DNA from 4 places in the Brenneria goodwinii genome. Region 3 is predicted to be linked to each of the others. Evidence: predicted binding sites of a transcription regulator. Region 3 holds the regulator's gene; each other region holds the start of a gene.
The links. Region 3 encodes CRP, which controls carbon source genes, mostly activating them, when cyclic AMP is high. Its sites were predicted from a motif close to ATGTGANNNNNNTCACAT; they were not measured.
Positions count from the first base shown of each region.

Region 1 (2,207 bases), 1.2 Mb from region 3:
ATGATGGCGAGTATCGGTCCGCTGACCTGCCAAACAGACAATAAAGGATAAAACCATGCTGAAGAGTTCGCTATTACGCATCGCTGTGCTGATACTGGGGCTGAGCGTCGCGCCGTATGGATTTTCCGCCTGTACGGCGCCCGCCAGCAGCACGGTTCTCGGTCCGTACGCCTCTTCCGTCGTAGGCGTTAACGGAACATCGCAGATAGTCACCTCCGGCAGCGGGTTCAGTTGCAGCGGCAGTGTTCTGAGTCTCATCAGCACCAACACCATTACGGCGACGATTGTCGGCGACACTAATGCCGCCGGCAACACCATGCGGCTACGCCGCGACAGCAGCAGCGACTATATTGCCTACACGTTGTGCATGGATTCCGGCTGCGCATCGCTCTACGATATTGGCTCCAGCAATACCTGGAGCCAGACCACCTTTCTGGGGCTGCTGGGATTGTTCAATGCCTCCGACGGCACGCTGCCCATCTACATCAAAACCAGCGTGGGCAATAACGTCGCCGCCGGAACCTATACCGATGTCATCACGATCAAATGGGATTACAAGGTATGCAGCGTCGGGGTATTGGGGTTATGCGTTTACAGCGAAGGCACCCTTACATCCACGCTGAGTCTGTCGCTGACCATCACCAATGACTGCCTGATCGCCAGCGCTCCCAATATCAATTTCGGCATCGCGGCGCTGCCCGCCGATTTTCCGCCGGTCAGCAGCAGCATCGGCGTAAACTGCACCAAGGACGGCGCCTATACGGTGAAGCTGACCAGTTCACATCCCGATGATGACAACTGGCGCAGAATGACAGCCAGCGTAAACGGCACGCCATACTATCTGCAATATCAGATTTATCGGGACAACATCGCCTGGACCGAAAATGCCGACTACGCCGACACCGGATTAGGACTGGTACAGAGTATTCCCTATACCGCACGCATCAATAGCGCCCAGGCCAACCAGCCGGCAGGCGCCTATACCGATACCGTCACGGTAACCGTGACCATTAATTAGGCTCGCCCCTTCATTACGGGGAGATCAGCGGGAATGGCAAGGAGAAGAATAAAAATAGGGGCCGCGCATGGCCCCGGAGTGCATCGCAGAAATTAACGCAGGCCCAGTTGGAAGATCATCGTTTCGGCCTGGCAACTGAAGATAAAATCGATATCCAACTTCACGCCACCGTCCACGGTGTCCAGCTTGCTGTTGATCTGGCAAGGTTCGGACTCCACAGAGCGGGCTTTATCCGTCAACGCTTTCAGCACCGCTTCGGCCTCGGCGCGATCGGCAAAAACCTTACTATAAGACGCGGTGCAATCGGTATTATCCATCACCGTGCCAACATCTACGCAGCAGCAAGCGGCGGTTTCTTCAGCACTACATTTGTTGATCGAGTTCGTCATCATTTGCTCCTCTACGGGCAGTAACCTATAACCTTCATCTTTCAAGCCGCCGGTGCGTTGGCCGCCTTCCTGCAACTCGAAATCTATTGGGTATATATGCAGATATGATCTGGTTCAAAAAATGGTTATTCGCTCCTATTCTACTCACCGAGTCGCCACAGCACTAGAACTTACTGTCCATAGGGGCATTTAGTGATATTTGTCACACTCTATTGTTGTGCCTGTGTAAAATTTACGTGATCTTTCCTTGTCCAAAATAGCCGGAATGTTAGACCGATCTTGTTTTGCATCATTTTACATACTCGAATAATACATTTAATCAACGATATGGCTATTCCGTGCATCGACCATGACGTGAATGAAAAACACCGCTTTAGCCTGTCATGGCGCCGCGCCTAAATAAAAGGCCGCTTTCGCGGCCTCAGAGAGAAGTCTTACCCGTTATTCCGGTTTAACTTCAATGTAATTCAAATTCAGGGTGCTGCTGGTGTAACGCCGAATGTCATTGGTCATTTCAATATTTCCATCCAGCTTATGACCATATGAAGGGATGATTTCCTTCAGTTTGGCCTGCCATTCCGGCGTAGCGACCTTATCTTTAAACACTTTTTCCATCAGGTTCAGCATGATTGGCGCAGCGGTGGAGGCGCCGGGAGAAGCCCCCAGCAAAGCCGCGATTGAACCATCCTGCGAGCTGACAATCTCGGTGCCCAACTTCAACACCCCGCCTTTATCGGCATCTTTCTTGATGACCTGGACGCGCTGCCCGGCAACGATCAGTTTCCAATCTTCCTTCTTGG
Region 1 is NZ_CP014137.1:662,688-664,894, reverse strand. It holds gene ACN28R_RS02985 (fimbria/pilus outer membrane usher protein) at 1-51, shown strand, start outside; gene ACN28R_RS02980 (Csu type fimbrial protein) at 56-1,018, shown strand; gene ACN28R_RS02975 (YfcZ/YiiS family protein) at 1,111-1,407, opposite strand; gene mqo (malate dehydrogenase (quinone)) at 1,849-2,207, opposite strand, start outside.
Region 1: a site for CRP is predicted at 1,598-1,615, ahead of ACN28R_RS02975 (YfcZ/YiiS family protein). Genes of this name have one in related genera too.

Region 2 (2,207 bases), 2.3 Mb from region 3:
AAGGTAGATATTCTCCGCCACCGTCATTTCCGGCACCAGATGCAACTCCTGATAGATGATTGCGACGCCTTTATTCAGCGCATCCATCGTATTGTTGAACCGCACGGGCTGGCCTTGGATATGGATTTCCCCGGATGAAGGCAAATAATTACCGCTCAAAATCTTTAATAGCGTCGATTTACCCGCTCCGTTTTCTCCCATCAAGGCATGGATCTGCCCGGCATGACAGGAAAAACTGATATCCGTCAGCGCTTTCACGCCGGGAAACGTTTTTCCAATGCCATGAAATGATAAGTAAGGTGACGGTGCTGTCATGTCCATTTCCTCGTGGTTAAACGGTAATCAACCGTTACAGCAAGCCTTTCTTCTCCAACTCGACTTTGAAGTTGTCGCGGGTGATCAGCACAACGTCGGTGACTTCGGTGAATTTTTCCGGTTCGACGCCTTTCGTCACCCAGTCATTCAACATCTGGATGCTCTTATAGCCGTGGATATCCGGGCTTGGCAGCAGAGAACCATAGAACCCGGTGGCCTGCGCTTTAGACAATTCGCTCACCGCATCCACCCCGTTGATGCCAATACCGATCACGTTGGGCGCTTTGAAGCCTTGTCCTTCCGAGGCGCGCACGCCGCCCAGCACGGTGTTGTCGTTCATGCCGACGATCAGCCAGTTTTTCACGTTAGGATGCTGAACCAGCATGGAGTTGGCGGCGTCGAATGCCCCTGGGATATCATTGGATTTGGTCGGAACCTGATAGATCTGTTTTTCCGGGAAGCCGGCGGCCTTTAAGGCGTCCATCGAGCCGGTGGTGCGGCGGCGCGCGGTATCCAGCTCATTTGAGGTAATCGCCATAACGGCGGTTTCATCAACCTTCCAGCCGCGGTTGTTCATCTCTTTCCACAATTCCTGCCCCTGACGTTCGCCGATTTTCGTGGCGGCCATCATCACCAGCGGCACCGTATCCATGGGTTCGCCCCTGGCGTTCACAAACTGATCGTCCACCGCAATCACTTTCAGATCGTAACTGCGCGCTTTAGCCACTATCGCCGGCCCTAATTTGGGATCGGGAGTACAGATAACAAACCCCTTGGCTCCGCTGGCCGCCAGACTATCAATGGCGTTAAGCGTTTTTTCACCATCCGGCACAGCAATTTTAATTACGTCAAAACCGAGATCTTTTCCTGCCTTATCAGCGAACTTCCATTCTGTTTGAAACCAGGGTTCTTCCGGCTGCTTAACCAAAAATCCAAGTTTCAATGTTTCGGCAATAGCCGATTGTGACATAACAGCCGCCAATCCAATCGTTGCCAGTACCTTAGTGAATTTATGCATGATGTTCTCCGGTATATTTGTCGTTTTACACGCCAACGGTTCTGAAACGTGTAATCGTTTCCAGAAGGGCATTTCCGGTCTGGATAAAGGAAAAACGCCGTATTAGTGCAATTCCCTTACTCAGTAAGCATTCAGACGCCCTACTTTCTATCTGTTATTTTTCACCAGAAGATAGAGCGTTATCACATACCGGAACAATGACAGGTTTGTGCATATATATAGCGAATTTAACCAGTCATTAACTTTTGACGAACATCACAAAATCATAACTAGCGGCAGAAAAATGCATACTTCCAGCTAACGCCTCCTAACGCCCGGGTTGGTCTCTCTTTATCGTTACCACACGACAGACAGGACAAACAGGAGCAAACAATGAGCGCGGATGCGATTACAATCGGCCTCGACTTTGGCAGTGATTCGGTACGCGCGTTGGCCGTTGACTGTCGGACCGGGCAAGAATTGGCGACGGACGTGGTTTACTATCCCCGCTGGCGCGAAGGGAAATATTGCCAACCGGCCAATAACCAATTCCGTCACCATCCCCTGGATTATATTGAGTCGCTGGAACAGGCCATTCGCGTCGTCGTAGAACAGCTGACGCCGGAGCAACGCCGACAGATCGTCGGCATCGGCGTGGATTCAACCGGCTCCACGCCCGCTCCCATTGATGCGCAAGGGCAAGTTCTGGCGTTGCGTCCTGAATTCGCCGACAACCCCAATGCGATGTTCGTGCTATGGAAAGATCACACGGCCATAGAAGAAGCGGAGGCCATCAATACGCTGTGCCGCAGCGGCCGCTTTCCTGATTACACCCGCTATATCGGCGGCGTGTACTCCTCTGAATGGTTCTGGGCAAAAATACTTCATGTTTCGC
Region 2 is NZ_CP014137.1:1,764,380-1,766,586, forward strand. It holds gene araG (L-arabinose ABC transporter ATP-binding protein AraG) at 1-315, opposite strand, end outside; gene ACN28R_RS07865 (arabinose ABC transporter substrate-binding protein) at 350-1,333, opposite strand; gene ACN28R_RS07870 (ribulokinase) at 1,706-2,207, shown strand, end outside.
Region 2: a site for CRP is predicted at 1,577-1,594, ahead of ACN28R_RS07865 (arabinose ABC transporter substrate-binding protein). Genes of this name have one in related genera too.

Region 3 (2,207 bases):
GTCGCGGATGCCGATATTCGCGGGGGGAGTTTACAAACATGACAGGTCACGTTCTTGTGACCTGTCATGTTTAAAAAAGCGCGTACCCTATTTACGAGATATCAATCACTTCGTGACTGTGAGTCACTTCGATCGCTTTACCCAGCATCAACGCCACTGAACAATACCGCTCCGCAGATAACGCGACCGCACGCTCTACGGCTTTATCAGTCAACCCTTTGCCCGTTACGATAAAATGCAGGTTGATATGGGTAAACAGACGAGGCGACTCCGTTCTCCGCTCCGACGTCAGCTTAACCTCACAGTCGGCAACGTCATTACGCCCTTTCTGCAGTATGGATACCACATCGATCGCGCTGCATCCGCCAACCGACATCAAAACCATTTCCATCGGACTGGGGGATTTATCCCCTGAATTTCCATCCATTAAAACCTGATGTCCTGAAGCTGATTCGCAAAGGAATGTTAAGCCTTCAACCCACTTCACTCGAGCCTGCATGCTGCCTCCGCTAAAAAATTTTTGAATATTTATATCGTTACTGTACAAAATTATCTTATAACCAGAGCTTTATCATGCTGAAATGAGACAATACAAGACACGTCCCTCAAGGTGTGTTAAAAACAAGAACAGAATCTGCCTTATTCTGGACAAACTCAGATGCCGGGGAGATGATGACGTCGCCAGATAAAGGTTTTCAGTATATTCCCTGACGTCGTTCTGCCTACACTGAATTTGAACTTTTAACAGTAAATACGCCGTACAGGGAACTCTGAGCCCTGTGATTTGCGCAGTGACTGACAACAGAGGATGATATCGAATGGTTCTCGGCAAACCGCAAACAGACCCGACTCTCGAATGGTTCCTTTCTCATTGCCACATCCACAAGTATCCATCGAAGAGTACGCTTATTCACCAAGGTGAAAAAGCAGAAACGCTTTACTACATCGTGAAAGGCTCTGTCGCAGTGCTGATCAAAGATGAAGAAGGCAAGGAAATGATTCTCTCTTATCTGAATCAAGGGGATTTTATCGGCGAACTCGGCTTGTTTGAGGAAGGTCAGGAACGCAGCGCCTGGGTTCGGGCGAAAACGGCTTGTGAAGTTGCTGAAATTTCTTATAAAAAATTCAGACAACTGATCCAGGTGAACCCTGATATTCTGATGCGCCTGTCTGCTCAGATGGCCAGCAGACTGCAGGTAACGTCAGAGAAAGTCGGTAATCTGGCTTTCCTTGATGTCACGGGGCGTATCGCTCAGACATTGCTAAACCTGGCGAAACAACCAGATGCCATGACCCACCCTGACGGCATGCAAATAAAAATCACACGTCAGGAAATTGGCCAAATTGTTGGCTGTTCACGTGAAACCGTGGGGCGGATACTTAAAATGTTAGAAGATCAGAACCTGATTTCCGCACATGGTAAAACAATAGTCGTCTACGGTACCCGTTAAACCGGCGTATTAGCATGACCCTACAACAAAAAAGCGTGAGACTTATCTCACGCTTTTTTTTATCCGATATATTTGTCGGCAATAATATAATGGTTTAAAAACGGATAATTAATAAAACAAATAACGCATTGCCATTAGCCTGAGCGAATTCTTCGAACCCGCTCAGATTTATTGGCTGGAAATAAACCACCGCCCGAAAATACGCCTCAGGGCAGGACTTTCGCTGACTGGATCACGATCGGTTTGGTTGGCACATTCTGATAAGGGCCGACGTTTTCAGTCTGAACCTGGGCGATTTTGTCCGCCACTTCCATCCCTTTGACCACTTTACCAAACACCGCGTAGCCAAAATCGCGCTGACCATGATCGAGAAACGCATTGTCGGCGACGTTAATGAAAAACTGGCTGGTCGCGCTGTCTTTTTCCGCCGTACGCGCCATCGAAATGGTGCCGCGCAGATTGCGCAACCCGTTATCCGCCTCGTTGGCGATCGCCGGGTTAGTCGCTTTCTGTTTCATATCAGCGGTAAAACCGCCGCCCTGGATCATAAAGCCGGGGATCACTCGATGAAACGTCGTCCCGTTATAAAAACCGTTATTAACGTACTCGACAAAATTCCTCACCGATACCGGCGCTTTTTGATTATCTAATGCCAGTTCAATGTTTCCTGCCGACGTCGTCAGCAAAACATGCGTTACGCCGTTGGCGGCGAACGCCGGAGAAAAAGCCGTAAGTGAAATAAAGGCCGCCGCAGCA
Region 3 is NZ_CP014137.1:4,775,527-4,777,733, reverse strand. It holds gene ACN28R_RS21195 (OsmC family protein) at 92-499, opposite strand; gene crp (cAMP-activated global transcriptional regulator CRP) at 819-1,451, shown strand; gene ppiA (peptidylprolyl isomerase A) at 1,658-2,207, opposite strand, start outside.

Region 4 (2,207 bases), 180 kb from region 3:
ATATAACGTGCTGGAAGATACGGTGGATATTGAACATCCTTTTGAGGGCGGGAAACGCATCAAGGTGAGCGCCGATATTACCGAGCTGCCGTTGTTTGTTCGCGAAGGCGCTATTATTCCTGAACGCCATAGCCAGTCGGATCTGAAAGCCGCGTTTAAAAATATTCAGGTAATGGATAAGTTTAAACAGCCGCTCGTTCTGTCGGTTTACCCGGTGGGGAAACAGGCCGCGGGCGATCACCAGCTATACTGGGACGATGGCGGCGTGACGCGTTCGGCGGAGCGGGACGGCGTTTTTTCCGTTATCGATATTCATCAGGCGCGCCAGCATGCGGCGGCTGAGGGAGAAACCCAGGTTATCAGTGTTACCCCGCGCAAATACGACTATCCGTTGCACGAATTTATCTATTTCCGCATCCGGTCGCCCCAGCGTTCCGCGCGCCGCATCGCTATCGGCGCATCCAGGGTGGACAACATGGCGGCGTCGACGGATAAGCTGTTTTCGTATCAGGGTGAAGCGGCCTGTGTTGATGATAACGGCAATCTCTGGATAAAAGCCCGTACCGGTCAATTATCCGCCGGGAAGCCGTTAACCGTCAGCATTACGCTGTAGTCACCGATAACCGGCCGGGGAAGCGGCGGAAAAACAAGGATGTGATGCTATGCGTCATTTTCGAGGGAAAAGTCATCGTCCGCCCTTCCCTCCATTTCACGAACCTGTCCTCCCGCCGAATCAGCGAAATGCGGTTCGTTTAAGGGGCGGAATAGAAATAACTTTGAAATAAATCACAAAAATAAAAAGTGATATTCCCAGGAAAATAACCCATCCGCAGAAACTGGATTGTAGAAAAACAAGACAATAAAAAACAATAAATTACCCCTCTTCTTTAAAAAGCCACGAGCAAAATAGAGTGATACGCATCACATATTTTAGCCAAAAAAAGTGATGTCAATACACAACAAGGGTCTACGACATTGCATAAATGTGATATCCATCGAAAAAAATAATTATTCCATCATTAACATTAAATCTACATTCACGTTTACTTTCTCTCATGAGGTCGCTACATGAAAATAGGATTAGTCATTAGCGGTGGTGATGTCAGCGGTATCAATAACTTTTTATTTCAGGTTTGCCGGATGACCGAATCTGAAATAGTGATTTTTGACGGGGGTATTAACGGGTTAATAGAAAACAGATTTAAAGAGATTACCTGGAGAGATTTGGTCGATTTTTCAATATCGCCGGTACCTTTGATTACTTCGGGCAGAAAAGAGGATAAATGTAAAAAATCAGACTATGAACAGATCACGAAGAATATCCATAGAAGAAAGATTGATGCTCTTATCATGGCGGGGGGAGATGGCTCATTTCAGTTTTTAAAAACGCTTAGCGGGTATGGCATTAATTGTTACGGCATAGGGATGACCATTGATAATGATATTACCGGCAATAGTTACACCATAGGATTTTCCACAGCGTGTGAGCAGGTAATCAGTGAGGTTGGAAAATTAAGAAATACTGGCCGCGGATTACCCGGTCGAGTGTTTATGATAGAACTGCTTGGTGGGTATTGTGGTGAACTTACCTTGCAGGCGGCATTGAAAAGCAATGCTGATATTGCTCTTATTCCTGAAGATCCATGGGATATTGATGTTCTCGCGGAAAAGATCAAGAGCAAGATAAAGACACAGAATAGCGTAATTATATTATGTTCGGAGGGATATACCAAAGAGTACACGCCTGGCTTTCAGGGAGCCATTGATACCATGATTGGCAAAATAGAGCACAAAATTGGCATCAGAATAAGAAAAACTATATTGGGATATGGCTTACGAAACGGCCTTCCAACCGGCGAGGAAATTATACAAGGCGCCATTCTGGCCGAAGAAGTCGTCAGATGTATAAACACCAACCTGACAAATAAGATAATTGTTATCAATCACAATAATAAAGCTATACCGATCGATCTTGAAAACTCGGATAAAAGACTCGTTGATAAAGATAGCAACATCTACAAACTTGCCAAAGTAAATAACCTTATATGAGGTAATGACATGCTTAAAGTACTCTGCGTATGTGGCTGCGGCCTCGGTTCGAGTTTTGCCATTGAAATGAGCGCAAAATCCGTATTGCAAAAATTAGATATTGAAGCTGATATCAGTCATACAACCGTTTCAGAAGCCTCATCTTTCAAATATGACAT
Region 4 is NZ_CP014137.1:4,958,492-4,960,698, reverse strand. It holds gene ACN28R_RS22070 (TIM-barrel domain-containing protein) at 1-613, shown strand, start outside; gene ACN28R_RS22065 (6-phosphofructokinase) at 1,069-2,049, shown strand; gene ACN28R_RS22060 (PTS sugar transporter subunit IIB) at 2,059-2,207, shown strand, end outside.
Region 4: a site for CRP is predicted at 910-927, ahead of ACN28R_RS22065 (6-phosphofructokinase). Genes of this name have one in related genera too.